Martelella endophytica: one gene and its partners. The protein of the gene in region 1 interacts with the protein of each later gene in a pairwise test. Links are inferred from orthologs where the notes say so. Each region holds a gene or a part of one and is shown in the gene's direction. Other genes may lie near its edges. The genes, in order: grpE, TM49_RS15000 and groL.

Region 1 (10,059 bases):
AGCGACAGATGATCGGCGGCAAGGTCGATTGCCTGGTTCAGCTCCGCCTCCCAGGCCGCGTTGGTCTGGCCCGGCCGCGCATAGATGAGGTCGAACGACATGCGCGGGAAGATCTCGCGGGCAAGGCGGATGGCGCCGAGCGCCTGTTCGACATTGTGCAGGCGGCCCAAGAATTTCAGTTCCCGGTCGTTCAGTGCCTGCACGCCCATGGAAACGCGGTTGACGCCAGCGGCACGATAGCCGCGAAAACGCTCCGCCTCGACGCTCGAGGGGTTTGCCTCCAGCGTGACCTCGATACCAGCCGGCACATGCCAGGCATCCGCCACGGCATCGAGAATGCCGCCGAGGGTTTCCGGCTTCATCAGCGATGGCGTACCGCCGCCGATGAAGATGCTGGTCACCGTGCGTGGACCGGAGAGCCCGCGCATGTGCGCGATCTCACGCATAAAGGCGCGCATGAAGCGCTCCTGATCCACCGGCTGATGGCGGACATGGCTGTTGAAGTCGCAGTAGGGACACTTGGCCGCGCAGAACGGCCAGTGCAGATAGATGCCGAAACCGGGCGTGCCGTCATCCCGGTTTACCGAAATGGTGTCGAGCGCGCTCAGTGTGAAAGTCCCGTTTCGACGAACAGGCGGAAGGCACGGGCGCGATGCGACAGGGCACCACCGTCCTGAGGACCGCCATGGGTCTTTTCGTCGGTTTCCATTTCGCCGAAGGTCTTGTCATGTCCGGCCGGCATGAACACCGGGTCATAGCCATGTCCCTTGTCGCCGCGCGGCGGCCAGACCAGCGCGCCCTCGACTTCGCCGCGGAAGGTTTCGGTGTGACCGTCCGGCCAGGCGAGGCAGAGCACGCAGACGAAGCGGGCACCGCGCTGATCGGGCGTCGTCGCGCCTTTTTCGACGAGGCGCTTCTCGACCTTTTCCATAGCCATGGCGAAATCGCGACCGCCTTCGGGCTTTTCCGCCCAGTCGGCGGTGTAGACGCCCGGCGCACCATCAAGCGCATCGACGGCGATGCCCGAATCATCGGCCAGCGCCGGCATGCCGGACTTCTGCGCCGAAGCCAGCGCCTTGATTGCGGCGTTTTCCTCGAAGGTTGTGCCGGTCTCGTCCGGAACATCGAAATTGAGTTCGGCCGCCGATTTCGCCGAGAAACCGAGCGGGCCGATCAGGTCGGCAATCTCGGCAATCTTGCCGGCATTGTGGCTGGCGACGACGATGGTCTTGGTGTCGAGTTTGCGCATGTCAGGTCCTGATAAACGATGTGATTTCAGTGCGGCGAAGAAGATCTGGCATTGGCATCAAAGCCCCCAAAGCTTCGCCTCGGCACATTCGAGGCTGTTGCCGGCGGGGTCGCGGAAGTAGATGGAGCGGGCGCCGTTCGGCCAGCGGAAATCGCTTTCGATGGCGATCTCACGGGCGGCAAGACGATCTGTCATGACGTCGAAGTCGTCGCTCTCCAGCCGGAAGCAGACATGACCCGCACCGCGCGCGCCATGAGCGGGCACGGGGAGGGCATCGGCAGCAGCCGGCTTTTCCGTCTCGTCCGGATTGAAGATCAGCAACACGCCGGCGCCGCAACGGAAGAAGACATGCCGGTTTGCGACGCGGGTGATTTTTTCGAGCCCGAGAACGCCGCCATAGAAGGCTTCCGCCGCGTCGAGATCATCGACGTAGAGCGCGGTTTCCAGAATGGCGGCGACGGGGCTGGTCATCGCGCTCAGGCGGCTCCGACAGTGGTCTTCTGCATTGCGACGAGCTCGGCGATGCCGTTGCGGGCAAGATCCATCAGCGTCAGGAACTCGTCCTGGCTGAACGGCTTGCCTTCGGCCGTGCCCTGGATCTCCACGATGCCGCCGGTGCCGGTCATGACGAAGTTGGCATCGGTCTCGGCGGACGAATCTTCCAGATAGTCGAGGTCGATGACGGGCTGATCGGCGAAGATGCCGCAGGAGATCGCGGCAACATGGTCTTTCAGGACCTTGTCGGTCTTGACCATGGAACGGGCTTCCATCCACTTCAGGCAGTCGTAAAGAGCGATCCAGGCGCCGGTGATCGAAGCGGTGCGGGTGCCGCCATCGGCCTGGATGACATCGCAGTCAATGCTGATCTGACGTTCGCCGAGCGCTTCGAGATCGACAACGGCGCGCAGCGACCGGCCGATCAGGCGCTGGATTTCCAGCGTGCGACCGCCCTGCTTGCCGGCGGAGGCCTCACGGCGCATGCGCTCGCCGGTGGCGCGCGGCAGCATGCCGTATTCGGCCGTCACCCAGCCCTTGCCGGCATTGCGCAGCCACGGCGGCACGCGCTCTTCAAGCGTTGCGGTGCACAAGACGTGGGTATCGCCGAATTTTACGAGACAGGAGCCCTCGGCATGTTTGGAATAGCCGCGCTCGAATGAGACGTTGCGCATCTGGTTGAGTTGTCTGCCTGATGGCCGCATTATGTGGTTCCTTCCCGTTTTTCCGTGTTCGCGGTTCTAAGGGGGCGGCGCCGGTTTTGCAAAGGAAAACGAATTCGCCAGACGCGTCAAAGCGAATTGCGCATCCGGGCGCGGTCCCTATATAAAACAACGAACACATCATTCCACGGCAAAGGCATGACCGCAGACCAGCGACCCAGGGAAGACAGAACCGATTTTTCGCTCGACGACCGCTCGCGGGAGGTGTTTCGCAAGATCGTCGAGACATATATGGAAAACGGTGAGCCGCTTGGCTCGCGCAATCTGTCGCGCCTGCTGCCGATGTCGCTGTCGCCGGCCTCGGTGCGCAATGTCATGAGCGACCTTGAGGAGCTCGGCCTCATCTACGCCCCGCATGTCAGCGCCGGCCGTCTTCCGACCGAAAGCGGATTGCGCTTCTTCGTCGATGCCTACATGCAGGTGGGCGACCTTGCCGAAAACGAACGCGCCGAAATCGAGCGTCACATGTTGAGCGGCGAGCGCGGCCGGCCGGTCGATACGCTGCTCGACGAGGCGAGCCAGATGCTCTCCGGCCTCACGCGCGGTGCCGGTCTGGTGATGACCTCCAAGAGCGATACCGTTCTGAAGCATGTCGAGTTCATCCGGCTGGAGCCCACCAAGGCGCTGGCCGTGCTTGTCGGCGAGCACAACCAGGTCGAAAATCGGATCATCGAACTTCCGGCGGGCACCACGTCGTCGCAGCTCACCGCCGCCGCCAATTTTCTCAATGCCCACCTGAACGGCCAGACGCTGCCCGAGCTCAGAAGTGTGCTGACGCAGCTGAAGGACGAGGTCAGGCGGGAGCTCGATCAGCTCTCGCAGGATCTGGTCGGTCGCGGGCTGGCGGTCTGGTCCGGCGGCACGGAAGAGGGCAAGCCGGGACGACTGATCGTGCGCGGTCGTGCCAATCTGCTGGAAGGTCTCGCCGATGCCGGCGACATAGACCGGCTGCGCATGCTGTTCGACGATCTGGAGCGCAAGGACAGCCTGATCGAACTGATCAATCTCGCCGAAACCGGGCCAGGTGTCAGGATTTTCATCGGCTCGGAAAACAAGCTTTTCTCGCTCTCCGGCTCCTCGCTGGTGGTGGCGCCTTATCGCGACAGTGACAATCAGGTCGTGGGTGCTGTCGGTGTCATCGGGCCGACCCGGCTCAACTATGCGCGGGTCGTGCCGATGGTGGATTACACCGCCCACCTTCTTTCCAGGCTTTCCCGTTCGCGCTGAGGTGGGCAGGGCCTTGATTTTTAGGCTGAGAACCTCGATATCGGGGCCAACTATCAATTCAGGACAATCTGCGGAGACGTCATGACCGACGAGACGAAGAAGAACGGCCACGAAGAAGAAAACAAGGAAACCGTTATCGATCTTGAAACGGCTGCCGCCGAGGCTCAGGCCGAAGAGGCGCCCGAACTCGACCCGCTCGACATCCTGCGCGAGGAAAACGAAAAGCAGCGCGACCAGCTTCTGCGGCTCGCCGCCGAGATGGAAAACCTGCGCCGCCGTACGGCCCGCGACGTGAAGGACGCCAAGGCCTATGCCGTGACCGCCTTCGCCCGTGACATGCTGAACGTTGCGGACAATCTGCGCCGCGCGCTTGATGCCATTCCGGAAGACAAGCGCACCGGTGAGATCGCCGGCTTTGTCGAAGGCGTCGAGATGACCGAGCGTTCGATGATCGCCGCGCTGGAGCGCCACGGCGTCAAGGAGATCAAGGCCGAGGGCGAGAAGTTCGACCCGAACTTCCATCAGGCGATGTTCGAGGTTCCGAACCCCGAAATTCCCGCCAACACCGTGGTTCAGGTGGTCCAGGCCGGCTATTCCATCGGCGAGCGCGTGCTGCGTCCGGCCATGGTCGGTGTATCCAAGGGCGGCCCCAAGGCCGAGCAGCCTGCGGCAACCGCTGAAAAGCCTGAGTAATCAGGTCTTGAACGGGCAGCACGGCGTCGAGACGCCGTAACCCGAGCCGGTTGGCGCGGCAATCTATTGACAAGCCCTCGCGGGAGACCGCGGGGGCTTTTTGCTATGGCCTTGCTCAGATGAATTCACCCAGATGTTCCCGCATCCAGCGCGCTTCCTCGGTGGCGCTGCGGCCGAAGTGTCGTCTGAATTCCCGGCTGAACTGGGCTGGGCTGGCATAGCCGACCTCGGCCGCCACCGTCGCGATCGGCCCCTTCTGGCGAGCCAGCATCAGTCGCGCCTCGTGCAGCCTGATCGACTTGACGTACTGGATTGGCGTGCTGCCGGTCAGGGCCTTGAAATGCGCATGATAGGACGGAACGCTCATGCCAGCTGCTGCGGCAAGGTCGGGCACGGAAATCCCGTCGGCGAAGCCCGCGCGAATGGCGGCAAGGCTCTGGATGATCTTGCCGGAAGCGCCGCGCTGCTTCAGGGCGGCGACCAGTGCTCCGCCCTGCGGGCCGATCAAGACCCGGTAATGCAGCTCACGCAGCAGCGCCGATCCCAGAACGCTAATCTCCGCCGGATCGGACAGCGCCTCAAGGAGACGCCGGATCACGTCGGCGATCGCAGGTTCCATAGGGCTCGAAACGAGACTTTTCGCCGGCGCGGTCGCGATATCCAGCTGCGCGGCCTCCAGGGTGACGGCAATTTCGGCCGCAAGCTGCAGATCGAAATCGACATAGACGGCCAGCAGGGGCGTCTCCGGCGACGCTTGCGACGCCATCCGGAAGGGAACCGGAACGGAGACGGTGAGGTAGTGGTCCGCATCGTAACGGTAGATGTTGCCGTCGAGGAAGCCCTGCTTGGAGCCCTGAAGCACGAAAACCGCGCCGGGACGGTAGAGAACGGGCACATCCTCGAGAACCGTATTCGACCTCAGAATGCGAACGGACGGGAGCGCCGTGCGATTGTAGCCGGGACGCGGTGCGAGCCGCAGGGCAAGCGCCGTCATTGCGGTTTGAAAGGTCTCGTTTATAGGATCGTGCAAGGTATTCACAGTATCTGCTCTGTCTGGGTGGGTGATCCGGAATTATTTGTCAATTCATCGTTCACTTAGTTCAGGAGGCTTCCATGTCAATCAAAACCTTCTTCATCACCGGTGCGAACTCCGGTTTCGGTTTTGCCATCGCCGCCGCCGCACTCAAGGCGGGGCACAGGGTTATCGGGACCGTGCGCTCAGAAACCGCCCGAACCGCGCTTCTGGAACGGCTGCCCGAGGTTCGCGTGGTTTCCTGCGATGTGACGGAATTCGACCGGATACCGGATGTCGTCGCCACGGCGGAAGCGGAGCACGGGCCGGTCGACGTGCTGATCAACAATGCCGGTTACGGTCATGAAGGAGTTCTCGAGGAGTCCTCCCTTGATGAGATGCGTCGTCAGTTCGACGTCAACGTGTTTGGTGCCGTCGCCGTTGCCAAGGCCTTCCTGCCGCGCTTTCGCGAACGTCGCGCGGGCTTCATCGTCAACGTGACGTCTATGGGCGGGCTGATCACCCTGCCGGGGATCGCCTATTACTGTGAAAGCAAGTTTGCCCTGCAGGGTATTTCCGAGGTCATGCGGGCTGAAATGGCGCCCTTCGGCGTGCACGTGACGGCGCTGTGCCCGGGTTCGTTCCGGACCGACTGGGCGGGTCGCTCGATGGTCCGCACCGAACGGTCGATTGCGGACTATGATGCGCTTTTCGATCCGATCCGCACGGCCCGCCAGGAAAAGAGCGGTCAGCAGCTTGGCGATCCGGACAAGCTGGCGGAGGCGGTGCTGACGCTTGTGGCCTCCGACAATCCGCCGCCGCAGCTATTGCTCGGCAGCGATGCGCTCGGGCTCGTGCGCCAGCGGCTGGAACACATGACGCAGGAAATTGCGGATTGGGAAACGCTGACCCGTTCAACGGATGGATGAGAATAAGAGCCAGAACCGGGACGGCGCATCGCCCCGCCTTGGTCTCAAAGACGCTCAGGCGGCCGAGGTGTCGGGGTCCGAATTGAGGAAGGCGTAGATGGCGCTTGCCGAATTGGAGGCGCGGAGCTTGCGGGTCAGTTCCGGGTCGCGCAGAAGCCGCGCGACGCGCGACAGTGCCTTGAGGTGATCGGCGCCCGCGCCTTCAGGCGCAAGCAGCAGAAAGGCGAGATCGACAGGCTGATCGTCCAGCGCATCGAAATTGACCGGATGCGACAGGCGCGCGAAGACGCCGACGATGTGATCGAGGTTCGGCAGCTTGCCGTGCGGAATGGCGATACCATTGCCGACACCGGTGGAGCCGAGACGTTCGCGCTGCAGCACCACCTCGAAGATTTCCCGTTCGGGCACACCGGTGATGGCCTCCGCCCGGGCAGACAATTCCTGCAGCAGCTGCTTCTTGGAATTGGCCTTGAGGGCGGGAATGATCGCCTCCTGTTTCAGCAGGTCGTCGAGAGCCATGTCGGAAGGTCCTGGCATAGTTGTGGCGGGTGCTTGCGCACCCGCCGGGTTTTAGAGATCAGCCACCAATGCCGGCCGTGTCAATCCAGCCGATATTGCCATCGGGGCGGCGGTAGACGATGTTGAGCGTCTTGTTGTCCGGATTGCGGAACAGCATCAACGGCTTGTCGGTCATGTCGAGCGCCATGACGGCAGTCGCGACGGCCATGGTGCGAACCTCGGTCTTGCTCTCGGCGATGATCGCCGGCGCATAGTCCTCGGGGATTTCATCTTCGCCCTCAGGCGGGAGGTCCATCACCGAATAGGCCACTTCGAGATCGTTATGGTCGTGGTGATTGTGATCCTTGAGCTTGCGCTTGTAGCGACGCAGGCGCTTGGCAATACGCTCGAAAGCAGCTTCGAAAGCGGCCTGCGGGTCATGTGCCTTGCCGGTGGCATGGAGCACAGCGCCGCTGTCGAGATGAACCTTGCAATCGGCTTCGAAGCCGCTGCCGGCCTTCTCCACCGTCACTTGGCTGGAATAGCCACCATCAAAATACTTGGTAACCGCCTCTTCGATCTGGTCTTCGATTTTTTCGCGGAAGCTCTCGCCGACTTCCATCTGTTTTCCCGAGACGCGCACACTCATGGATGATCTTCCCTTCTTCTGGTGTTTGCCAGCATCAGCTTATGCCAACCCATGAACTCCTCCAAGGCCTTCGGCCGTGGCTGATGCTGTCCCTTGATGACCAGAGGCCATCATATTTTATTTGGGCATTTTTCGGCCGTTTGCCAGCACCGTTTCCATATTCAGGGTCGCAATCCAAAGCCGAAGTCGCATCATCCTTAACGGCGCATGGGGTCGGGGCCCGCACCAGGCCCCGGTTGCGGCGGGCTTCTAGCCCTCATGGGCCGGCAAGTCAATGACGCGGCGGGGCCCGCGGCCGGCATCAGCGCGGTGCGGCGCGATTTCGCCTATGATCCCATGACCTTGGCGTGGGCACGTTTTTCGCGCCGTCGCTGCACCGATGAGGGGATATTCATCGCTTCACGGTATTTCGCCACGGTGCGCCGGGCAAGCGTGATGTCGTCTTTCGCCAGGATCGCGACGATGTCGTCGTCGGACAGGACAGCATCCGCGGTCTCCGCGCCGATCATCTGGCGAATGCGGTGGCGCACCGATTCGGCCGAATGGGCGTCACCGGTCGCATCGGCGGTCGCGATCGAAACCGAGAAGAAATATTTCAGCTCGTAAAGGCCGCGCGGCGTCAGGATGTATTTGTTCGAGGTTACCCTGCTGACCGTCGATTCATGCATCTTGATCGCATCGGCAACGGTCTTGAGGTTCAGCGGCCGCAGATAGTGGACGCCCTGGCGCAGGAAGGCGTCCTGCTGGCGCACGATCTCGCCGGCGACCTTGAGGATGGTGCGTGCTCTCTGGTCGAGGCTGCGGGTCAGCCAGTTGGCGTTCTGAAGGCAGGTGTTGAGGAAGTTCTGATCCGCTTCCGACATGCCCTGTGCGGCGCGAACCTCTGCAAGATAGGGACGGTTGACCAGCACGCGGGGCAGGGTCTCGGGATTGAGCTCGATCTGCCAGTCGCCATCGCCGCGCGCGCTGACGATGACGTCCGGGATCACCGATTCCGGCGGTTCCACCGAAAAGGCGCTGCCGGGTTTCGGGTTCAGTGTCCTCAGTTCGCGCAGCATCGCAAGCAGGGTGTCTTCGTTGACGCCGCAGAGCTTCTTCAGGCGGGCGAAATCGCGGCGGGCCAGCAGGTCGAGATTGTCAATCAGCACCGACATCACCGGATCGAGCCTGCCGGTCTGGGAAAGCTGCTGGCGCATGCAGTCGGAGAGCGATTCGGCAAAGATGCCGGGCGGATCAAGGGACTTCAGCCGGGCCAGCACAGCAACGACGTCGGCGGACGCAACGCCGGTGAGCGCGGCGATATCGTCCACCTCGCCCCGGAAATAGCCCGCTTCATCGACATAGTCGACGAGGTAGCGGGCGATGGCCTGATCGGCCGCAGTGCGAAAGGAGAGGGCGATCTGCCCGACGAGATGATCGCGCAGGCAAGGACGTTCGGCGACGAACTCGTCGAGGTCGACATGGTCGTCACCGCCCGCACCGGGCATCGATTTCCACTGGCTCATCAGCTCCGGGGCATCCGGCCGCATCGCCGGCGCATCGTCGGTGAAGGCATTGTCGTAGTTGCTGTCGAGGCTTTCGGCGAGCTGCGGGCTTGGCTGCTGGTCGTCGCTATACCAGTCGTTCGCGATCGCGCCTGCCTCGGGCGCTTCAGCGGCGTCGGCGGCATCCTCGCCGCGGGTCTCGTCCGAGTTCGACAGTTCCAGCAGCGGGTTTTTCTCGACCTCATGAGCGATGAACTGGGCAAGCTCAAGGTGCGGCATCTGCAGCAGCTGGATGGACTGCATCAGCTGCGGCGTCATCACCATCGACTGGCTTTGTTTGAGCAAAAGGCTGGCGTTCAATGCCATGCGGACGCGAAACTCCCTTTACGATGCGCGCACCATCCCCCCGGACATTGCGACGCCTCCGAGGCCATCGCCCTACCGTTTCGGATTGCCCCCGGCCTCCGGAAAACGTGACAGGCGCCTCAGCCTCTGAAGGATAGACTGGCACGAAAATTGCTTGTTGATCAAGGCTGAATCTGCCTGCGTGGTACGCAGCACAGTTTCGCGGTCTCGGGGAGTGTGTCGGGCGATCGCGATCGTCAGCCTAGAGGCTGAAATTGTCGCCGAGATAGAAGCGGCGGACATCGCTGTTGGCAACGATTTCCTCTGCCCGTCCATGCGTCAGCACCTCGCCGGCATGGATGATGTAAGCCCGGTCGATGAGGCCGAGCGTCTCGCGCACGTTATGATCGGTGATCAGCACGCCGATGCCCCTGCGTGTCAGGTGGCGGATGAGGTTCTGGATGTCGCTGACCGAAATCGGGTCGACGCCGGCAAAGGGTTCGTCGAGCAGCATGAAGGCCGGGTCGGTGGCGAGCGCCCGGGCGATCTCGAGCCGCCGCCGTTCGCCGCCTGACAGCGCCACGGCCGGTGACTTGCGCAACCGGGTGATGCCGAACTCCTCCATCAGTTGCTCGAGCTTTTCCTCGCGTTCCTTTTTCTTCAGGGAGGTCAGCTCCAGCACGGCGCGGATATTGCCCTCGACCGTCAGGCCGCGGAAGATCGATGCTTCCTGCGGCAGATAGCCGACGCCGAGGC
Region 2 (10,031 bases), 960 kb from region 1 along the record:
CCGCGGCCTTGGCTTCCTCGATCACAGCATGCGAATCGACGACGGCGCGCTCGAGATCGGCGTCGCTGAGGACCATGGCCTCGGCCGGAAAGGAAATCAGATACTTGGTCATGATCGGATGATGAACCATCGGACATCAAACCGCAAGCAGGCGCGAACTCAGTTCTTGCGTTCGAGAAAGGCCGCGAAAGCCTGCAGCGTATCGTGCGAGACGTGGTGTTCGATCCCCTCCGCATCAAGTTCGGCCGCTTCAGCCGGAACGCCGACGGCCAGAAGCAGGTCGCGGACGATACCGTGGCGTTGACGCGCCTCCTCCGCCATGGCCTCGCCGGCGGGTGTCAGAAACACGCCGCGATAGGGCCTCGAGGTCGCGAGCCCTTCCCGCTTCAGGCGCGCCACCGCCTTGGTTGCGGTCGGATGGGCCACGCCCATGGAGCGGGCGATATCCGCGATGCGGGCCTCGCCATGCTCGGCCATGAGATCGGCGATGAGTTCAGTATAATCCTCCAGAAGCGCGCTCGCCCGCTCCGAGCGAACCTTCGAAAATCGGTCGGCCGCCTCTGCGTCCGCCGTTCTGTCATCTTCCGTCATCCGCTGCCCTCTTTCCCAGCCGGGCGAATCTGTAGCCGTGGCTAAATTCTCTTCGTATCGTTCTATCCTGAGGGTCCGCGCAAGGCAAACTTTTCGTTGGAACAGAGACGCCGATAACGACGTTTGACAAATATGTAGCCTAGGCTATATTTCGAATAATTCTACAATACCGGTGTGCCCCGCCCCATGTCAGATCTGCCCTCCAAGCGCCCGTCACTGACGGACAGGACCAACACGGCCATCGAGCAGGCGCTCGCATCCGGCAAGGTGAGGCCGCGCGCGGCGCTGCTCTTTGCCGGCCCTGCCGTGATCGCCTCGATTGCCTATGTCGATCCTGGCAACTACGCGACCAATATCCAGGCCGGCGCCGGCTATGGCTATGCCCTGCTTTGGGTGGTGCTGTTTGCGAACCTGATCGCCATGCTGTTCCAGGCACTGTCGGCCAAGCTCGGGATCGTCACCGGCCGCAATCTCGCAGAAGTCTGTCGCGACGAATTTTCCAAGCCCGTGGTCATCATTGCCTGGATCGTCAGCGAGATCGCGGCGATGGCCACGGATCTCGCGGAATTCCTCGGTGGTGCCATCGGCCTCGCGCTGCTGTTCGATATGCCGCTGATGGCGGGCATGGGTGTCACGGCGGTTGTCACTTATGGCATCCTGCTGTTTGAAAGTCGCGGCTTCCGCCCGATGGAGCTGATCATCGGCAGCCTCATCGGCGTCATCAGTCTTTGCTATGTCGTGGAGCTGTTCATTGCCCCGATCGCCTGGGGTGAGGCCGGCTTCCACCTGGTGCGGCCGGACATTCCGGATGCGACCGCGCTTGCAATCGCCGTCGGCATTATCGGCGCCACCGTCATGCCGCACGCCGTCTATCTGCATTCGGGGCTCACCCAGCATCGTGTGGCCGTCAAGAACGACAGCGAAAAGCGGCGCGTGCTGCGCTTCTCGAACGTCGAGGTGGTGCTGGCACTGGCCGTTGCGGGCGTCGTCAACATGGCGATGGTGATGATGGCGGCGAGCGCCTTCCATAACGGCCACAGCGAAGTCGCCGAAATCGAAACCGCCTACCACATGCTGACACCACTGCTCGGCGGCGCGGCGGCGGCCGCCTTTCTGATTTCGCTGATTGCCTCGGGCATTTCCAGTTCGGTCGTCGGCACCATGGCCGGCCAGATGATCATGCAAGGCTTCATCGGCTTCCGCATTCCGATCTGGCTGCGGCGGCTGATCACCATGGTGCCGGCCTTCGTCGTCGTGGCGCTTGGCGTGAATGCCACCGAGGCACTGGTGGTGAGCCAGATCATCCTGTCGATCGCGCTCCCCGTGCCGATGATTTCGCTGGTGATCTTTACCCGCAGCCGCAAGGTGATGGGCGAATTCGCCAATGGCCGTCTCATTGGTGCGCTCGCCATCATCGGTGCAGCCGCCGTTCTTTCGCTGAACCTGGTGCTGCTCGCCCAGACCTTCGGCGTGCCGATCCCCGGCCTCGACTGAGGCTAGGCAGGCGGGGCGACGGAAAGGCCGAAGCCCTGCATCAGCCGTTTCATCGCCGGGCTGGCATTGCCCGTGAAGACGGCGAAATCCGGATTGGGGCCGCTGATGGCATCTGCGCCGCCATGCCGGCCGATCACCCGCCGGGCCTGCAGGGCAATTGCCTCTGCCGGGTTGATCCAGTCCACCGGCCACGGCGCGAGCTTGCGAAACCGGTTGGCAAGGAAAGGATAGTGAGTGCAGGCGAGCACGACGATGTCGGTGCGCCGCCCCTCCTCCTCGACGAAGCACGGCGCAATCTCGTCCCACAATGCCTTGTCTGAAACCTCGATGCCGCAGATATAGTCCTCGGCAAGTGCGGCCAGATAGCGGGAGCCGACAAGCCGGGCGTGGCAATGGCTGGCGAAGCTTTCGATCAGCGTCCGGGTGTAATCGCGCTTGACGGTGACCGGCGTAGCCAGAACCGAGATCAGACCGGACACGGTGCGTTCGGCGGCCGGCTTGATGGCGGGAACCGTCCCGACGAAATCCATCTCGGTGAACCGCGCCCGCAATGCAGCGCCCGCAAGCGTGAACGCGGTATTGCAGGCGATGATGACGCAGACGGGCCGTATATCCTCGATCAGCCGTTCGAAAAGCGCAAGGATGTGCGCCAACAGCGCCTCCTCGTCCCAGTCGCCATAGGGGAAGGCCGCGGTGTCGGCAACGTAGACGAAGCGGCGCTCCGGCATCAGCATCCGCGCCTCGCGCAGCACGGTGAGCCCGCCAATGCCCGAATCGAACACCAGGACCGGGCCGGCAGCCTCAGTCATTGTCGTCGTTCTCCTTGCGCCGGTAGCGATCAAACGAGGAGATAACACCCCTTAGAACATGGATTTCCTGCAGGCTCATGGCTCGGCGCGTGAAGACTGAGCGGAGGTTCTCGATCATGCGCGGTCGCTTGTCGGCAGGGCGGAAATAACCGCGCGCATCCAAGGCATCCTCAAGGTGGCCGAAGAAGCCGAACAGGTCCTCCTTGGTGGCCGGCGTCTGCTCGACCGCCTGGAACGGCGTCTCCGCCTCGTCCGCCATACCGGATTTCATCCATTCATAGGACATCAGCAGCACGGCCTGGGCAATGTTGAGCGATGCAAAGGCCGGATTGACCGGGAAAGTGACGATCTCGTCGGCAAGCGCCACCTCCTCATTGCTGAGCCCCCAGCGCTCACGCCCGAACAGGATGCCCGTCCGCTCGCCGGCGGTGAAACGCTGCCGCAGTGTGCGCGCGGCAACGGTCGGCCCACGCACAGGCTTGAAGCCGTCACGGCTTCGCGCCGTCGTCGCATAGACGAAGTTCAGGTCGGCGATCGCATCTTCGAGCCGGTCGAACACTCGGGCGCCGTCAATCACGTGATCGGCCTTGGAGGCGGCGGCCCGCGCCGTCTCGCTCGGCCAGCCATCGCGCGGGTCGACAAGGCGGAGCTCCGCCAGTCCGAAATTGGCCATGGCGCGCGCCACCATGCCGATGTTCTCGCCAAGCTGCGGATTGACCAGAATGACCACCGGTCCTTCGGCAATCATGGTGCGCTCCGAATTCGTTCCTGCCATCGTCTCTTCTTCATTCTCCGGAAAAGAGGCTCGCAACCTGATGGTTTCTGCACCATTTGCCGACGAACCTGACTGACCGACTGATTAGGGCGTCGGCGTCGCCAAATCAATCCGGCGCGATGGAACTTCTGCCGAATCGCGCCCGGAAGTGCGCCGCCAGCCGCTGGTGCTGATCGTGAACCCGGCTCCCTCAATAAAGCACTCGGCGGCGGGAACAAAACTGCCTCGCAGGCAGTTCCCCTATCATAAATCGATGCCCTTCCCGACCAAGACAAGGATATCCACCATGACCCGTCTCATCGCCTTTTGGACGTCCCCGGTTCACATTCGCGCCAAGGATGGCCACACCCTCACGATCGAAGGCCCTAGCCATGCTGAGGATGTTCTCAAGAGCAGATGGCCGGTCAAACAGGGTCCGCACTTCGAAAACGCCCTTGAGCTTTGCGTGCGCGCTGGTGAGCAGCCCGGCCATCTGGGCCAGGCCCGCGATGCATTTGTCGCGGCCGCTCTCGAAGCCGGCATGCTGCAGACGTCGCGGAAGCAGACGCTCAAGACGATGGCCAGAAAATTGAATCTCGGCCTCCCTTCAGCCGCCAGCGCCTGAGCTCACAACGCTGGAAATTTGCACCGAATGTGCGCCGCCGAAAGCCAATGCTTTCGGCGTCGGTTTTGTATGACTATCCCGAACACGGATGCCACAGCGCACTCTTGCGGAACATGTTAAGAACATATATAGTTCGTTCTGTATTTGTTTCTTATACTATGGGTTGCGAAAGGGTGCGGGATGCTGACGCGTAAACAACAGGAACTCCTGTTCTTCATTCACGAGCGAATGAAGGAGTCCGGAATTCCCCCTTCCTTCGACGAGATGAAGGAGGCGCTTGATCTTGCTTCCAAATCCGGCATCCATCGGCTGATTACGGCTCTTGAGGAACGCGGCTTCATCCGCCGCCTGCCAAACAGGGCCCGAGCGCTGGAAATCCTGCGCATGCCGGACAGTTTCGTCGCCCAGCAGCCGCCGCGCCGCGGCTTCTCCCCCAGTGTCATCGAAGGCAGTCTCGGCAAGAAGGCAGAGGTCGCCGCGCCCAAGGCTGTGAGCAGCGACAGCGGCTCCACCGAAGTTCCGGTGATGGGCCGGATCGCGGCCGGTGTGCCGATTTCGGCCATCCAGGAAAACACCCATAACATGGCCGTTCCGGCCGACATGCTGGGCGCAGGTGAGCATTACGCGCTGGAAGTCCAGGGTGATTCGATGATCGAGGCCGGGATATTCGACGGCGACACCGTGATCATCCGCAACATCAACACGGCGGCTCCAGGCGATATCGTCGTTGCACTCGTCAATGACGAAGAGGCGACGCTGAAGCGCTTCCGCCGCAAGGGCGCATCGATCGCGCTCGAGGCTGCAAACCCGGCTTACGAGACCCGCATCTTCGCCGCCGATCAGGTCAAGGTTCAGGGCAAGCTGGTCGGCCTGATTCGTCGCTACCACTGATCACCAGCCTTTCCGGCAAGGCGATCGGCGACCTGAAGTCGCCGCTTCGCCAGTCGTAGAGACGGTGGCGGCTCCATTCTCGTGCAAGCGTCGTGACCGAGGGTGCTATGGTGACGACGGTGCATGCGTGTTTTCTCGCCCCCTCCCCCGATAGCGGCCTGACCGTGGTGATCCCGTCGTGAACCTCGGCCTTTTCCGATAAGCCGAAAGCCGGTGCCAGCGTGAAGACGATGGCACCGGCCTCGCGTCGCATTTGCGGGGTGACCAGAAAACGGCCGCTTCGGCAGGTTTGGTAGCCGGTACGATAGAGGCTGATCACGATATCGCCGACGTCGCAGGCAAGGCCGACGAGGGCTGGATGCAGCGCCTGGACCACGACAAGGCCGTCCGGTGCAGCCACACACCATAGATCTTTCTTGCAGTAAAACCGGTCAGGCGTCAGCAATGCCTCGCTGACCAGGCCGGCAAGTTCGGCGCGCCCGCGACGCCAGGCAGCGTTATCGTCCAGACGTGCGCGGCGATCGGTGGCGTCAATGAAGGGCTCGCCGGGTTCGACCATGATTGGCGGAACGGTTTCTTCAAGCGCGAGCGCGGTCTGCCATTGCTCGTAGATGAAGGCGGGCGGCCGTTTGTCGCTGACGGCAGCGCTGGTGTTCCTCACGATGGCGACGAGATCACCATCTTCGGAGACGAGGATGCGGACCGCGCTGTGATCGCCAGCCCGGGCGAAAAGCCCGAATGCCAGCAGCATCGGCACGACCCCGACATAGCGCAGGCGCGTGCGCAGGAGCACGAAGGGCACGAAACCGGCGGTGAACAGAAGCAGGAAACCCGCCGGCGCCTTGCCCGTGGAAAATGCCCCGCCGAGCTGTTTCACCCAGTGGGCGGTGGCCATCACCCAATCGAGCCCTGCCCCCATGACATGAAGGAACGGCCCGTGCAGGCCAAGCGGCATCGTCAGCATCGCGGCAAGCCCAGCCGGCATCACGATAAAAGTGATCACCGGCATCGCCAGAAGATTGCCCAACAGGCCATAACCGGCAACGCGCTGGAAATGCGCTATGGCGAAGGGCGCGGTCGAAAGCCCCCCAATCAGCGCGGTCAGCACGATGCCGGCGGCAAACAGGAACAGGATGCGGATCACGCCGTTGCGCCGCGACTCGGCATGACGCCGGGAGCCCGAGCGTTGCCAGAGGCTGTACCCCGCGATCAACGCCGCCGTGGCGGCAAACGACATCTGCATGCCGGGACCCGAGGCCTCAGAGGGCGACAGCGCCAGAATGACGAGCGCCGAGACCGCAACATTGCGCAGGCTGATCGCCGGACGGTCAAACAGCGCGGCAATCAGCATGATCGCGAGCATCAGGAAGGCGCGCTGGGCGGAGACCTGCATGCCGGACACGAGAAGATAGAAGAACGCCGCCGCCAGCGCGGCGATGGCCGCCACCTTTTTGGTCGCGAACGCCTCGGCGCCGTGCACGGAAAGCGCCAGCAGCAACCGAAGGCTTGTGAAGAAGATGCCGGCGGCGAGCGCCATATGCAGTCCGGAGATGGCGATGACATGGGCAAGGCCGGCGTTGCGCAGCGCGTCGAGCGTTTCGGCCCCCATTGCCCTCCGTTCGCCGGTGATGATGGCATTGGCAAACGCACCGGATTCGCCCGGCAGCACAGCACGGATCCGGGCAGCAATCGCCTCGCGCAATTCCGCGATCGCAAGCATGACCGCCCCCGGCTTCGGCGCGTTTGCGGCCATCGCCGCCGGCTCCGGCGGACCATAGAAATAGCCGATCGCGCCGATGCCATCGAAATAGGAGAGGAAGCCGAAGTCGACGAGGCCGGGCAGCGCCGGTGCGGATGGTGGCGACAGGCGGGCAAGGCCGGAAATGCCGCCGCCGACCGCAACCGGCGGCTTGTTCCCACGCGCCACAAGCGCCACCCGCTGCGGCGGGCGGTGGATGACGGGATCGTCCGTCGCTGAAACATCGACGACGTAGCGCCAGCCGGAGGTCGTCTTCTCGCGCTCGGCGACAATGCCGGTGACGTGGGTTACCACCGGCGAATCCAGCATCACCGTCGAAAGCCGGTCGGTCTGCAGCGCGGCAAAGAGCGCGCCGGCGAAGAACAGGGCGCAGGCAGCCGTGGTGAGACGGATCAGCGCGCGCGCGTGTCGCAGCAAGACTGCGGCAATGATGAAGAGCGTGCCATAGAGCATCAATGCCCAGAAAGCGGGCGCCTCGGCTCGCGAGAACCACCAGATTGCCCCCGCTGCAATCGCGACCGGCGCAAGCAGAAAGGCGCGGCCAAAGGCGAGTTCCTCTTCCATGAGCCGCGTCAGATTGCCGCGGGCAGTGCCCAGGAACCGCTCGGGCGCTGCGGCTGCATCGTCTCCCGACGTCGGCGTTTTCAACCTGCTTCGGAGCAGCCGGAGGCGCCGCAACGCGCTGCCGCTTCGCGCCCTCTGCCGCCTGCCGGCGGTTCCTGCTGCATTATCCTCCACTTTCACCGGCCACGCCCCATGCAACCCTGAGTATCGTGGAACGGTTGTAGAGGGAATGCAATCGCCGCCGCTTGAAAGTGGTGCAGAATTTCCTTTCCACGCGGCCAAAAAACTTGCTAAACGCAGGTATCAACATTCGACCGCATCGCAACAACGCCCATTCTGCGGCTTGGCAGCGGCGCGTCGATCCTATACCAAGTTGTTAAAATTCATGAATACTCAATCAAGCGTCTCGCGCCTGAACATTTGGAGGACAGCATGACGGAACAAGGCAAACTCACGCTCGACGGCAAAGAACTCGAGCTGAAAGTCGAAGCAGGCACCTTCGGTCCCAAGGTGCTCGACATTGCCTCACTTTACAAAGAGTCGGGCATGTTCACCTATGACCCCGGCTTCACCTCGACGGCATCGTGCAAGTCGAAGATCACTTTCATCGACGGCGACCAGGGCATCCTCCTGCATCGCGGCTATCCGATCGACCAGCTTGCCGAAAACGCAAGCTTCCTGGAAACCTGCTACCTGCTTCTGTTCGGCGAACTGCCGACGGCGACGCAACTCAAGGATTTCGATACCCGCGTTACCCGCCACACGATGATCCACGAGCAGCTGACGCGGCTCTTCACCGGCTTCCGCCGTGATGCCCACCCGATGGCGATCCTCTGTGGCGCAGTCGGTGCAATGTCGGCCTTCTATCACGACTCGATCGACATCTCCGATCCCTACAAGCGCGAGATTGCCAGCGTTCGCATGATCGCCAAGATCCCGACGATCGCGGCCATGGCCTACAAGTATCATGTCGGCGAGCCCTTCGTTTACCCGCGCAACGATCTCGATTATGCGGCCAACTTCCTGCACATGTGCTTCGCCACGCCGTGCGAGGAATACAAGGTCAATCCGATCCTGGCCCGCGCGCTGGACCGCATCTTCATCCTGCACGCCGACCACGAGCAGAACGCCTCGACCTCGACCGTTCGCCTCGCAGGCTCATCGGGTGCCAATCCTTTCGCCTGCATTGCTGCCGGCATCGCCTGCCTCTGGGGCCCCGCCCATGGCGGCGCCAACGAGGCCGCACTCAACATGCTGCAGGAAATCGGCTCGGTTGACCGCATTCCGGAATATATCGCCCGCGCCAAGGACCGCGACGATCCGTTCCGCCTGATGGGCTTTGGCCACCGCGTCTACAAGAACTACGACCCGCGTGCCAAGATCATGCAGAAGACCTGCCACGAGGTTCTCGGCGAACTCGGAATCAAGGACGATCCGCTCCTCGACGTCGCCATGGAACTCGAGAGGATCGCGCTCACCGACGAGTACTTCATCGAGAAGAAGCTCTACCCGAACATCGACTTCTATTCGGGCATCACCCTGAAGGCGCTGGGCTTCCCCACGACGATGTTCACTGTTCTCTTCGCGCTCGCCCGCACCGTCGGCTGGATTGCCCAGTGGAACGAGATGATCGAGGATCCGGAACAGCGCATCGGCCGTCCGCGCCAGCTCTACACCGGCGCCGACCATCGCGACTTCGTGCCGGTTGCCGAACGCTGAGCAATCACTGCACACAGAACAGGAAAGGGCCGGTCATTCGCCGGCCCTTTTTGCATTCAGACTTTGTCGTGGTTCAGCGCGAAAGCACATCGAGCACCACCTGAGCGGCCTTGCGCCCCGGCGGAACGTCGGTCTGCATCAGATCCCAGACGCGATCAAAGCCCTCGACCATGGCGCGGCGCTGCAGCGTGTCGGCGCTCAGCAACTCAAGCCAGCGGGCAAGCGCGCCGGCGCGCATCGTGTCATTGAAATATTCGGGCACCAGCGGCGCATCGGCGATGATGTTCGGCAGCGAGGCTGACCAGATGGTGATCTTCTTCAGCATGAACCGCCCGATGAAATCGGCCTTGTAGGCCGAAACCGCAGGAACGCCGCTGAGTGCCAGTTCGAGCACCACCGTGCCGGAGGCGGCAACCGCCGCATGGGCCTCGCCGAAGGCTCGCCACTTGCCCTCTTCGCCAAGCACGATCTCCGGTTTCACCGGCCAGTCGGCGATCGCAGCCCGGATATCCGCCTCGCGATGACGCACCGTCGGCATCAGGAAGCGCACATCGGCATTGCGCGCGGCGAAAATTTCGGCGACTTCGCGAAAAACCGGCGCAAGAGAGCGGATTTCACCGGCGCGCGAGCCCGGCAGCAGCAGGATGGTCGCCCGCTCGCCGGGCTCTGGCAGTGATCGATGGTTGCGCGCGGCCTGAACGCCCGGCACCTCGGTCAGGCGATGGCCGACGAACGTGGTCGGCGGACCGCCGAGACGCTCCATTGCCGCCGGCTCGAAAGGCAGCACCGCCAGCACATGGTCGACATAGGCCGTCATCGCCGCTG
Region 3 (9,949 bases), 1.7 Mb from region 1 along the record:
CGCAAAATTTTGAGATAAAATAGCCTCTGCTGCGCCTTGACAGCGCCATGCCCCCCACCTAAATCTCCGCCATTAGCACTCGCCAACGGAGAGTGCTAACACTCATCCGCGTTGGCGCCTCAGGTGCCCGCGACATGTCATTTGATCGAGGGAATAGACAATGGCAAGCATTTCTTTCCGCCCCCTGCACGACCGCGTCGTCGTTCGTCGCGTCGAGTCTGAAGCCAAGACCAAGGGTGGTATCATCATCCCCGACACCGCCAAGGAAAAGCCGCAGGAAGGCGAAATCGTCGCCGTCGGTTCCGGCGCCCGTGACGAAAGCGGCAAGGTTGTCGCGCTCGACGTCAAGGTCGGCGACCGCGTCCTGTTCGGCAAGTGGTCGGGCACTGAAGTCAAGCTCGACGGCGAAGACCTTCTGATCATGAAGGAAGCCGACATCATGGGTATCGTCGCCTAATCGACGCTTCCTGAAGCATTTAGCCGGGCTGATGCCCATCCACGTTTGAGAAACCAGGAGTTTTCAAATGGCTGCTAAAGAAGTCAAATTCGGCCGCACCGCGCGCGAAAAGATGCTCGACGGCGTCGACATCCTCGCCAATGCCGTGAAGGTCACCCTCGGCCCCAAGGGTCGTAACGTTGTTATCGAAAAGTCCTTCGGCGCTCCGCGCATCACCAAGGACGGTGTTTCGGTCGCCAAGGAAATCGAACTCGAAGACAAGTTCGAAAACATGGGCGCCCAGATGGTCCGCGAAGTTGCTTCGAAGACCAACGACACGGCCGGTGACGGCACCACCACCGCGACGGTTCTGGCTCAGGCCATCGTCAAGGAAGGTTCGAAGGCCGTTGCTGCCGGCATGAACCCGATGGACGTCAAGCGCGGTATCGACCTCGCTGTCGCCGAAGTTGCCAAGGAACTCGTTGCCAAGGCAAAGAAGATCAACACCTCTGCTGAAGTTGCCCAGGTTGGCACCATCTCCGCCAACGGCGAAAAGCAGATCGGTGAAGACATTGCCGAAGCCATGCAGAAGGTCGGCAATGAAGGCGTGATCACGGTTGAAGAAGCCAAGACCGCTGAAACCGAACTGGAAGTCGTTGAAGGCATGCAGTTCGACCGCGGCTACCTGTCGCCCTATTTCGTCACCAACTCCGAGAAGATGGTTGCCGATCTGGAAGACGCCTACATCCTGCTGCACGAAAAGAAGCTCTCCAACCTTCAGGCCATGCTGCCGGTTCTGGAAGCTGTCGTTCAGTCCAACAAGCCGCTCATCATCATTGCTGAAGACGTCGAAGGCGAAGCCCTTGCTACGCTCGTCGTCAACAAGCTGCGTGGCGGCCTGAAGATTGCTGCCGTCAAGGCTCCGGGCTTCGGCGATCGCCGCAAGGCCATGCTGGAAGACATCGCCATCCTGACGGGCGGCACTGTCATCTCCGAAGATCTCGGCATCAAGCTCGAAAATGTCACGCTCGACATGCTCGGCACGGCCAAGAAGGTCTCGATCACCAAGGAAAACACCACGATCGTCGACGGCGCCGGCCAGAAGGCCGACATCGAGGCACGTGTTGCCCAGATCAAGGCTCAGATCGAAGAAACCACCTCCGACTACGACCGCGAGAAGCTGCAGGAACGTCTTGCCAAGCTCGCCGGCGGCGTTGCCGTGATCCGCGTTGGCGGTTCCACGGAAGTCGAAGTGAAGGAAAAGAAGGACCGCGTCGATGACGCCCTGAACGCGACCCGCGCGGCCGTTCAGGAAGGTATCGTCCCCGGTGGCGGTGTTGCCCTTCTGCGTGCCTCCGCTGGTGTTACGGTCAAGGGCGAAAACGCCGACCAGGATGCCGGCATCGCCATCGTCCGTCGCGCTCTGCAGGCTCCGGCCCGCCAGATCGTCACGAACACCGGCGACGAAGCTTCGATCGTTGTTGGCAAGATCCTCGAAAAGAGCGACTTCAACTACGGCTGGAACGCTCAGACCGGTGAATATGGCGACATGATCGCCATGGGCATCGTCGACCCGGTCAAGGTTGTCCGCACCGCTCTGCAGGACGCAGCTTCGGTTGCCTCGCTGCTGATCACCACCGAAGCCATGATTGCCGAAGCTCCTAAGAAGGAATCGGCTGGCGGCATGCCCGACATGGGCGGCATGGGTGGAATGGGCGGCATGGGCGGCATGATGTAATCAGGCGAAAGCCTGATTACAGAATAGCACGCCCATCATGTCCAATGGTTTGGCGCGGCAAGCGCGCCATTCCTTCCGGTTCGGCGTCGCAAGCGCGCCGAACCGGCGGCATGATGTAATCAGGCGAAAGCCTGATTGCGGAGTGACCCCACGGTCCATCCGGAATTACGAAAGGGGCGGTCTTCGGACCGCCCCTTTTTGCTTCGCTTTGCAACGATCAGACAGCGCGGGCAAAGAAGGCCGCGTTGGCTGCGATTTCCTGGCCAACCGACAGCAGTCTACCGCCATTGCGGCCAGCGGTTTCGCTGAGCCGGGAGGACGCCAGACCGAAAATAGCGGCGGCGCGGCGCGGCTGTGCGTCGATCGTTGCGACTGAACGAAGTACGGCCTCTGCCGCCCGCCTCTGACGCGAAGGAAGATCTCCGGCGCGCATGACCTGCAGATCATGGATGACGTCGGCAAGGTTTATGACCGCAATCCCGACACGGGCGATCTGTTCGATGCTATTGCCACGCTTTTCATGCCAGCGAACAAGCCTCAGTATGCGATAGTAGAGGCGCGCGCGGATGACCTCGACGTTCTGACCGGCGCCAGGACTTGCCGCCATTTCCCGCAGCATTCCGACAATGGCCCTTTCAAGCATCTCGGCTCGCCGTGCCGCGTCTGTCGGATAGATCAGGCGGTACATGAGGAGCGCAAGAACCGGCGCCGCCGCCACAGAGATTGCCCCGACAACCGACATTTCGAGCGTACCGGTCAAAGGCAATGCGGGTGACGACAGCAGCAGAAGGACCATGTTGTAGTCAAAGGCGAACTTGACTGTGCGCCTGTGCCCCATGAGGAAAGCACCGACAAGGATGAACGGAAACAGCATCAGGATCAGTTGCAATTCGCTCGTCGCATGCGGCCAGAAAACCCAGCGGCAAATGACCGCCACCGCCGCGCCGGATGCCTGCCCGACGAATACGAAGGGCATGAAGCTTGCGGGGTTCTCGAAAGTCGAGAACATCGACACCATGATCGAAAGACCAAGCAGCATGTAGGGGCCGCTGGAAATGCCGGTAACCGCCCACAGAATTCCGATGGCAAGCAGCGCCGTGAAGGCCCGGATTCCGGCCTGGCGCGCGCCGACAAAATCATGATGAAGCATCACCGGAACGCCCGTTCGGGCAAAGCCCCTGCCCTCGTCCTGGCCCGGCAGATAGCGCCGCAATGCAGCCCGAAGGTCGCCCAGAATATGCTCGAGCGGCGCCGGCATACCGGGGTCGGCTGACGCCGAGCAGACGTCGACGGCATGATCGAGATGCATCAGCATTTCCCGATGCGGCGCGTTTGCATTCGCCGCCTGCGCAGCCTTTTCCAGCGCATCCGCAACCTCCGGCGGCCAGGAGCGGACCGGCCCGTCGGTGAGCCACAGGATCGCCGCCAGTTCGGCCAGGAGAACCCCTCGTGCCGACTTGACGAAGCGTCTGGATTTGAGCGAGCCCGCGCCGTGGGGATCAAGCTTGTCATCAAGCTCGGCGATTTCAGAAAGAAGCCGCGCCCTGGAGTGCCCGCTTGCGGAGCGCTCGCCGCGCAGCGTGTTGGCCACCTCCTGAAGAACTCGCCCCGTCAGAAGCCGAACGCCCTGGGTCACCTCGCTCTCGTCGCCAGCCGATGCGAGAAGCCAGCTGACGACGATCGACACGATAACGCCCGTCAGGATCGTCGCCATACGGTCGAGACCAAGCCCGACGACATGATCGGGATGCGAACTGTCCAGCAGAACCACCATAGCGGCGGAATAGCCGGCGACGATCGTTCCGTAGGAGACATAGCCACGCTGCAGGTTTCCGATCGCGGCACAAAGGCCAACCCAAACGGCAAGGCCGGCGGCAATCACATAGGGGTTGCCCCCTGAAGTCATCATCAGCACCATGCCGGCCACAGCGCCGGCGATGGTGCCCGCGATGCGGAAAAACCCCTTTTCCAGCAGCTGGCCGCGTGTCGGCTGCGATGCAGCCCAGACCGTCATGCCGGCCCATTGCGGGTGATCAAGGCCCATGAGCCAGGCAATGAGGACCGCCAGACAGGCACCAATGGCAGTGCGAAGCGCAAAGATGGAGCGCGCGCGGTCCAGCCCGATACGCTCGCCCCAGCTTGCGAACCGGGCACTCGGTTTCAATGTTTTTGTCGTCATTTCTTCAGTTTCGCATCGATCTTCGCAAAGGCCGCGAGCACGGCTCTGATCTCATCCTCCGAAAGGTCGCTCAGAAGCTCCCCTTCCGCAGCGTGCAGAACACGCCGTATCGTCTCCACCGAGGTCCGTCCCTTGTCCGTCAGGCGGATGCGTTTGGCACGGCGGTCACGCGTATCGGCCACACGCACGATCTGACCGTCGGCTTCAAGCAGGTCCAGCAGCCGGACGATGCTCGACGTATCGAGCCCCGCCCGGCCTGCCAGTTCCTTCTGGCTGACATCGTCGCCGAAACGCCAGAGATAGAAGAGCGGAGTCCAGGTTGCATCGGAGAAGCCGATTGCAGCGAGCTCATCGTTGATGGCCTGTCGCCAGTGCCGTGCGAGCTGTACAAACTGAGCGCCGAATTGAAAGCGAGAAGAAATAGCAGGATCTGTCATGTCGCTCTCATTTCATAAAAATAGATTTTATACAAATTATTTTTATGACATCTAAATTACGGCTAGTCATGGGTCGTCGACCGCCCGAAAGCTCCAGTCTCCACCTGACAACCAAACACGTCGGTGGGTTGCGTCGTCTAATTGACACGCGTCAAGGCGGCATAAAGGTGATATTTTTGCCACTTCGCCCTTGGCGCGGAAGGGGAAGGCTGCAGCAGAGAACGCTTTCTTGTCGATTTACCAGAATTGACCTGCTCTTTTTGTGAGCTCAATTCAGGGGATGTGAGATGAAATCAGTTTTTGCGGCGGTCGGCATTGCAGCCGGGCTCGCCTCCGCAGCCTGCGCGGCCGATCTGACCGCGCAGGCGCCTGTTGTGACGCCGCCGTTGCCGCAGCCAGCGTTGACGTGGACCGGGGCCTATATCGGTTTCGAAGGCGGCTATGGCTGGACGGCCGGCGACATTCCGGAGACGCTTTTCGACAAGACTTCGGGGGAAGTCGCAAGCGGTGGTGGCGCGGCCATTTTCGGCGGCTACGACTACCAGTTCGACAACAATCTTGTCGTCGGCCTTGAGGGCTCCTACGGCTACGACTGGAACGAACACGACTACACCGTCGTTTCCGTCTATCCCTTCCTCAACGGCCAGACGGTGACGTTTGAAACCGAGTGGCAGGCAACCATCGGGGGACGGCTCGGCTATGCCTTCAGGAAGGCGCTCGTCTATGCGACCGGAGGCTATGCCGCGACCAATATTCACGGCACATTCTCGCTCACCGGCCGATCCTATGACGAGGTGATGAATGGCTGGACGATCGGCGCCGGTATCGACTACGCGGTCAACGAGCACGTCTTCGCCCGCCTGCAGGCGACCTACGCCGACTACGGAACCACCGATCTCATCAGCGAGGCGACCGGCCTTGCCGGCCTGCCGGATTCGAAACTGAGCCAGGCCCATGTGATGGCCGGTATCGGCTTCCGCTTCTAGATTTATCGCAAAACGACATGAGAAAGGCGGCCGAAGCCGCCTTTCCTGCCACCGGTCCGCCGCATATCTTTTCAGGCAGCCTGCGCCTCCAGGTTGATCGCCTTTTCGGCGAGCTTGGAAAGCTCGAGGTCAGCGTTCGATTCCTGTTCGTAGGTCTCCTCCAGAAGCTTCGCGATGGCATCGCGCTTCATCAGCTTCGCCCACGCAAGCAGCGTTCCGTAACGGGCCATCTCGTAGTGCTCGACGGCCTGGGCGGAAGAGATCAGCCCGGCATCGAGTGCAGGCGTGCCATCAAACTCCTCGATGATCTCCTCGCCTTCCGCGATGATGCCCTGGATGGCCTCGCACGTCTTGCCGCGGGCGGACTTGCCCAGAAGCTCGAACACTTCCTGCAGCCGCTCGATCTGCCCTTCCGTCTCTTCCTTGTGGTTGCGGAAGGCGACGGCGAGATCCTCCGACTGTGCCGCCCGCGCCATCTTCGGCAGCGCCTTCAAGATCTGGCGTTCGGCGAAATAGATGTCTTTCAGTGTATCCAGAAATAGGTCGTCCAGCGTTTTCTGCTTGGCCATTGGGGTCTCTCCTCGTTTTGCAGGGGTCGCAATCTCCACGACCAGCCAGAAACGCTTGGACGGACGAGGCTGTTCCCTCATGAAGAGCAGGGCACGCAAAAGAAAAAGGCGCGGTCTGTTGAACCGCGCCTTCCTTGGAATCTTTGCGAAGTCCTATGCCGTCGCCGGGACCGTGAAGCCCTTGACGCTCGCAGGCCGATCCGAGCAGCGCTCGACCCAGGCGGAAACACACGGGAAATCGGTGAGGCGTAGGGTTTCAGCCGCATCATAATGCACGCTGAGGCCGCGCACCCAGGGGAAGATCGCGATATCGGCGATGCTGTAATCGCCCGGCTCGTCGCCCATGATGAACTTGCGGTCGCGCAGCCGTCCCTCGAGCACACCGAGGAGACGACGGCTTTCGTTGGTGTAGCGCTCGACCGGATAGGGATTGTTGGCAACCTTGTCGGCCGCAAACTTGTAGAAATGCCCGAACTGGCCGAACATCGGCCCGATGCCGCCCATCTGGAACATCACCCACTGGATGGTCTCGTAGCGGCCGACCGGATCGTTCGGGATGAGCTTACCCGCCTTTTCGGCGAGATAGAGCAGGATGGCGCCACTCTCAAACAGCCCGATCGGAGCGTTGTCGGGGCCGTCCGGATCGATGATCGCCGGGATCTTGTTGTTCGGATTGAGCGACAGGAACTCGGGCGTCATCTGCTCGTCACGCGCAAAGGCTACGAGGTGAGCCTCATAGGGTAGACCGAGCTCTTCAAGGGCGATCGAAACCTTCACACCGTTCGGCGTCGGCAGTGAATAGAGCTGGATGACGTCGGGATTCTTCGCTGGCCAGCGCTGAGTAATCGGAAAATCGGACAGGCGGGACATTGACGCTCCTGCTGAAATGCGAGTTGAAAAGATAGGGGCCAGATGTGATGCGGAAGAGCTTTCCGCAAGATCACACTTGCCTTTTTTGTGGCTAAAAAGTGTCTCGCCGACAAAAAAGATGACGATTCCGCTTAATCGTCACCTTTCTGCACTGAAAACCTGCGTTTTCGAGACAAGAATCTGTTACCGGGTCTCAGCCGCGCATCGCCGCGATGATTTCCGCCGTCACCGGATCGCTCTCGTGCTCGGCTTTGCGCGCCCGGACGAAGCAGGCTTCCGACTTGAGAATCACACCGTCGGAAAGGATCTTCAGGTGGTTGGCCTTCAGCGTCGAGCCGGTGGAGGTGATATCGACGATGATATCGGCCTGCCCGGCCATCGGCGCGCCCTCTGTGGCGCCCAGGCTTTCGACGATGCGATAGAGCTGGATGCCGTGCTTTGCGGTGAAGAACTGCTGCGTCAGCCGCCAGAATTTGGTCGCGATCGCCAGCCGGCGGCCATGACGGCTGCGGAATTCTGAGGCGACGTCGTTGAGATCGGCCATGGTGTCGACATCGAGCCAGATCTCCGGCACGGCAACGACGACATCGGCCTGGCCGAAGCCGAGGCGGCTGATGAATTCGACCCGGGCGTCGGCATTGGCCACGTTCTCGCGCACCACGTCCTCGCCGGTGACGCCGAAATCGACGGCGCCGCGGCCGACCTCGCGCGAAATCTCCGACGCTGAAAGGAAGGCAACCTCGATATCCTCGCGGCCTTCGACATGGCCGCGATAGGAGCGGTCGTTACCATTGGTGACGACCTTCAGGCCGGCCCTGGCGAGCGCGGCCTCCGCACCTTCCTTGATGCGGCCCTTGGAGGGTAGAGCAATGGTGACAGTCATGGGGTTTCTCCGGCGCGTTCGATCCGGTCGAGCCAGAGCGAGAATCCGACGGCGGGGATGTGGCCTTCGGCGCCCAGCAGCGTCAGCAGCCGGTCGTAACGCCCGCCGCCGGCAAGAAGCGCGGCCCGCGGCCCCTTTTCGGCGATCTCGAAGACGAGGCCGGTGTAATAGTCAAGCGGACGGCCGAAGGCGGCGCGATAGGTGATGGCCGCGATATCCGTGCCCGTTGCCTCAAGCGCTTCAATGCGGCGGGCAAACACGGCGATCGCGCCGGCAATGTCGAGTTCGAATTTTTCGGCGAAGGCGCCCAGCGCGTCGCGCGCTTCGGACAGCGGCACCTCCAGCGCCAGAAAGGCACGCAGCGCGGAAAGCGCATCGGCATCGAGGCTGGTGACGGAGAGCGCGAGCTTCTCCTTCAGCCGGCGGGCGATTTCGTCGGGGCTGCGGCTGGCATTGGTGGAATAGCCGGTGGCATCCATCGTCGCGGCGATATGGCCGACGAGACCGGCCTCATCACCATCGGCGAGATAGGCGGCAACGCGGCGGTCAAGCCCGGCGACGGGCTGCGGTCGGGCCAGCGTCTCCATAAGCGCGGAAAGCCGCGCGTGATTGCCGAAGGCCTGGATCAGCCGCTTCTGCCAGCCGCCCGGCAGGCCGAGCGCACCGACCACGGCCTCGAAGATCGACTGATCGCCGAGCGTCACGGCGAATTCGGTATCCGGCAGGCATTCGACGAGTATGCTTGCGGCATCGGCAATCGCGCGGGCATCGGCGGCGGCGAAGTCAACCGCGCCCAGATCCTCGATGCCGGCCTGGAAGAACTCCGCAGCGCCATCATCACGCGCCTGGCGAAACACCATGCCGCAATAGGCATAGCGCTGCGGCGTGCCGGCGTTTTCGGCGATATGGTGGCGACAGACGGGAATGGTGAATTCCGGGCGCAGACACAGGCTCTCGCCGGTCTCGCTCTCGGTCATGAAAATGCGGCGGCGCAGTGCCTCGCCGGTCATATCGAGGAACGGTGCGGCAGGCTGGATCACCGGCGTATCGGTCAGAACCGTATCGCGTGCCGCAAAGGCCTCAAGGATGGCGCCGGCGCAATCCGGCTCTTTTGTGGACGGCATGGGTGGTCTCTACTGTTTGCCGCATCCGATGACCATCCTTTGCGGCAAAAGTCAACGATTGCGGCAGGCTTCAGCCCAAAACCTGCATCAGTTCGATGCGGTTGCCGAAGGGATCATGGATATAGCTGCGCAGAAACCCATCAAGCGGCTCGTCCGCCTTGACCTCGTAACCGGCCTGTTCCACCGCCGCTGCAACGGCCGCGACATCGTCCACCAGAAACGCCGGATGCGCCTTGCGGGCAGGCCTGAAATCCGGCTCGACACCGAAATGGACGCGCAGCTCGCCGGCTTCGAACCAGCACCCGCCCCGCGCTTTCAGATTGTCAGGCTTCTCCACCTCGGCGAGTCCGAGCACCCCGGCATAAAACGCCCGCGCCGCATCCTCGCCGCCTTTCGGCATGGCAAGCTGGATATGATGGATGGATTTGAGCATGATGGCCTCCGGAAAAGAGGATGAAGCATAGCCTGATGGCAGACAACCCGCTTTTCGAGGGACCAAACAGCTCCACCAAACAATCTCCCCCCTTGAGGGGGAGATGCCCCGACAGGGGCAGAGAGGGGTGCAGCGCAAACCGCATGTCCTGAGTTGGCGGAGAAGGTTCACCCCTCTCTGTCGCGTTCGCGACATCTCTCCCTCAAGGGGAGAGATTGGGGGCATGGGCGGCCCTGTCGCCAGACTTACCGACGCCGGTCTTCGGCCTGCGCTTCCAGCATGGCGCGGACCTTT

What was found.
Region 2: the proteins of grpE (region 1) and TM49_RS15000 interact in binary tests that used the Escherichia coli proteins (3 or more experiments, as listed by UniProt). The link is inferred for Martelella endophytica from one-to-one orthologs.
Region 3: the proteins of grpE (region 1) and groL interact in binary tests that used the Escherichia coli proteins (3 or more experiments, as listed by UniProt). The link is inferred for Martelella endophytica from one-to-one orthologs.

The regions. Positions count from the first base shown.
Region 1 is NZ_CP010803.1:4,234,561-4,244,619, reverse strand. What follows is about bases 2,622-5,580. They hold grpE (nucleotide exchange factor GrpE), read left to right. Parts: upstream 2,622-3,774; coding sequence 3,775-4,386; downstream 4,387-5,580. Other genes in these bases: TM49_RS19620 (oxidoreductase), read left to right, coding at 5,500-5,580; TM49_RS19625 (AraC family transcriptional regulator), read right to left, coding at 4,502-5,380; hrcA (heat-inducible transcriptional repressor HrcA), read left to right, coding at 2,622-3,693. Outside these bases: radical SAM family heme chaperone HemW, read right to left, coding at 1-608; rdgB (RdgB/HAM1 family non-canonical purine NTP pyrophosphatase), read right to left, coding at 605-1,249; TM49_RS19645 (VOC family protein), read right to left, coding at 1,307-1,720; rph (ribonuclease PH), read right to left, coding at 1,726-2,448; more of hrcA, read left to right, coding at 2,605-2,621; more of TM49_RS19620, read left to right, coding at 5,581-6,327; PTS IIA-like nitrogen regulatory protein PtsN, read right to left, coding at 6,382-6,846; hpf (ribosome hibernation-promoting factor, HPF/YfiA family), read right to left, coding at 6,905-7,474; rpoN (RNA polymerase factor sigma-54), read right to left, coding at 7,801-9,324; lptB (LPS export ABC transporter ATP-binding protein), read right to left, coding at 9,566-10,059. UniProt on the Escherichia coli protein: Participates actively in the response to hyperosmotic and heat shock by preventing the aggregation of stress-denatured proteins, in association with DnaK and GrpE. It is the nucleotide exchange factor for DnaK and may function as a thermosensor.
Region 2 is NZ_CP010803.1:3,276,430-3,286,460, reverse strand. The notes cover bases 1-2,931. They hold TM49_RS15000 (Nramp family divalent metal transporter), read left to right. Parts: upstream 1-777; coding sequence 778-2,085; downstream 2,086-2,931. Other genes in these bases: TM49_RS14990 (RNA methyltransferase), read right to left, coding at 2,887-2,931; murI (glutamate racemase), read right to left, coding at 2,088-2,894; mntR (manganese-binding transcriptional regulator MntR), read right to left, coding at 160-591; TM49_RS15010 (YciI family protein), read right to left, coding at 1-130. Outside these bases: more of TM49_RS14990, read right to left, coding at 2,932-3,669; TM49_RS14985 (DUF982 domain-containing protein), read left to right, coding at 3,956-4,273; transcriptional repressor LexA, read left to right, coding at 4,454-5,164; TM49_RS14975 (ComEC/Rec2 family competence protein), read right to left, coding at 5,118-7,571; gltA (citrate synthase), read left to right, coding at 7,920-9,206; lpxB (lipid-A-disaccharide synthase), read right to left, coding at 9,280-10,031. UniProt on the Escherichia coli protein: H(+)-stimulated, divalent metal cation uptake system. Involved in manganese and iron uptake. Can also transport cadmium, cobalt, zinc and to a lesser extent nickel and copper. Involved in response to reactive oxygen.
Region 3 is NZ_CP010803.1:2,518,956-2,528,904, reverse strand. What follows is about bases 1-2,849. They hold groL (chaperonin GroEL), read left to right. Parts: upstream 1-524; coding sequence 525-2,174; downstream 2,175-2,849. Other genes in these bases: TM49_RS11495 (FUSC family protein), read right to left, coding at 2,392-2,849; groES (co-chaperone GroES), read left to right, coding at 161-457. In the rest of the region: more of TM49_RS11495, read right to left, coding at 2,850-4,353; TM49_RS11490 (MarR family winged helix-turn-helix transcriptional regulator), read right to left, coding at 4,350-4,790; TM49_RS11485 (outer membrane protein), read left to right, coding at 5,078-5,776; TM49_RS11480 (YciE/YciF ferroxidase family protein), read right to left, coding at 5,848-6,345; TM49_RS11475 (glutathione S-transferase N-terminal domain-containing protein), read right to left, coding at 6,499-7,215; hisG (ATP phosphoribosyltransferase), read right to left, coding at 7,409-8,098; TM49_RS11465 (ATP phosphoribosyltransferase regulatory subunit), read right to left, coding at 8,095-9,222; TM49_RS11460 (VOC family protein), read right to left, coding at 9,293-9,655; hisS (histidine--tRNA ligase), read right to left, coding at 9,901-9,949.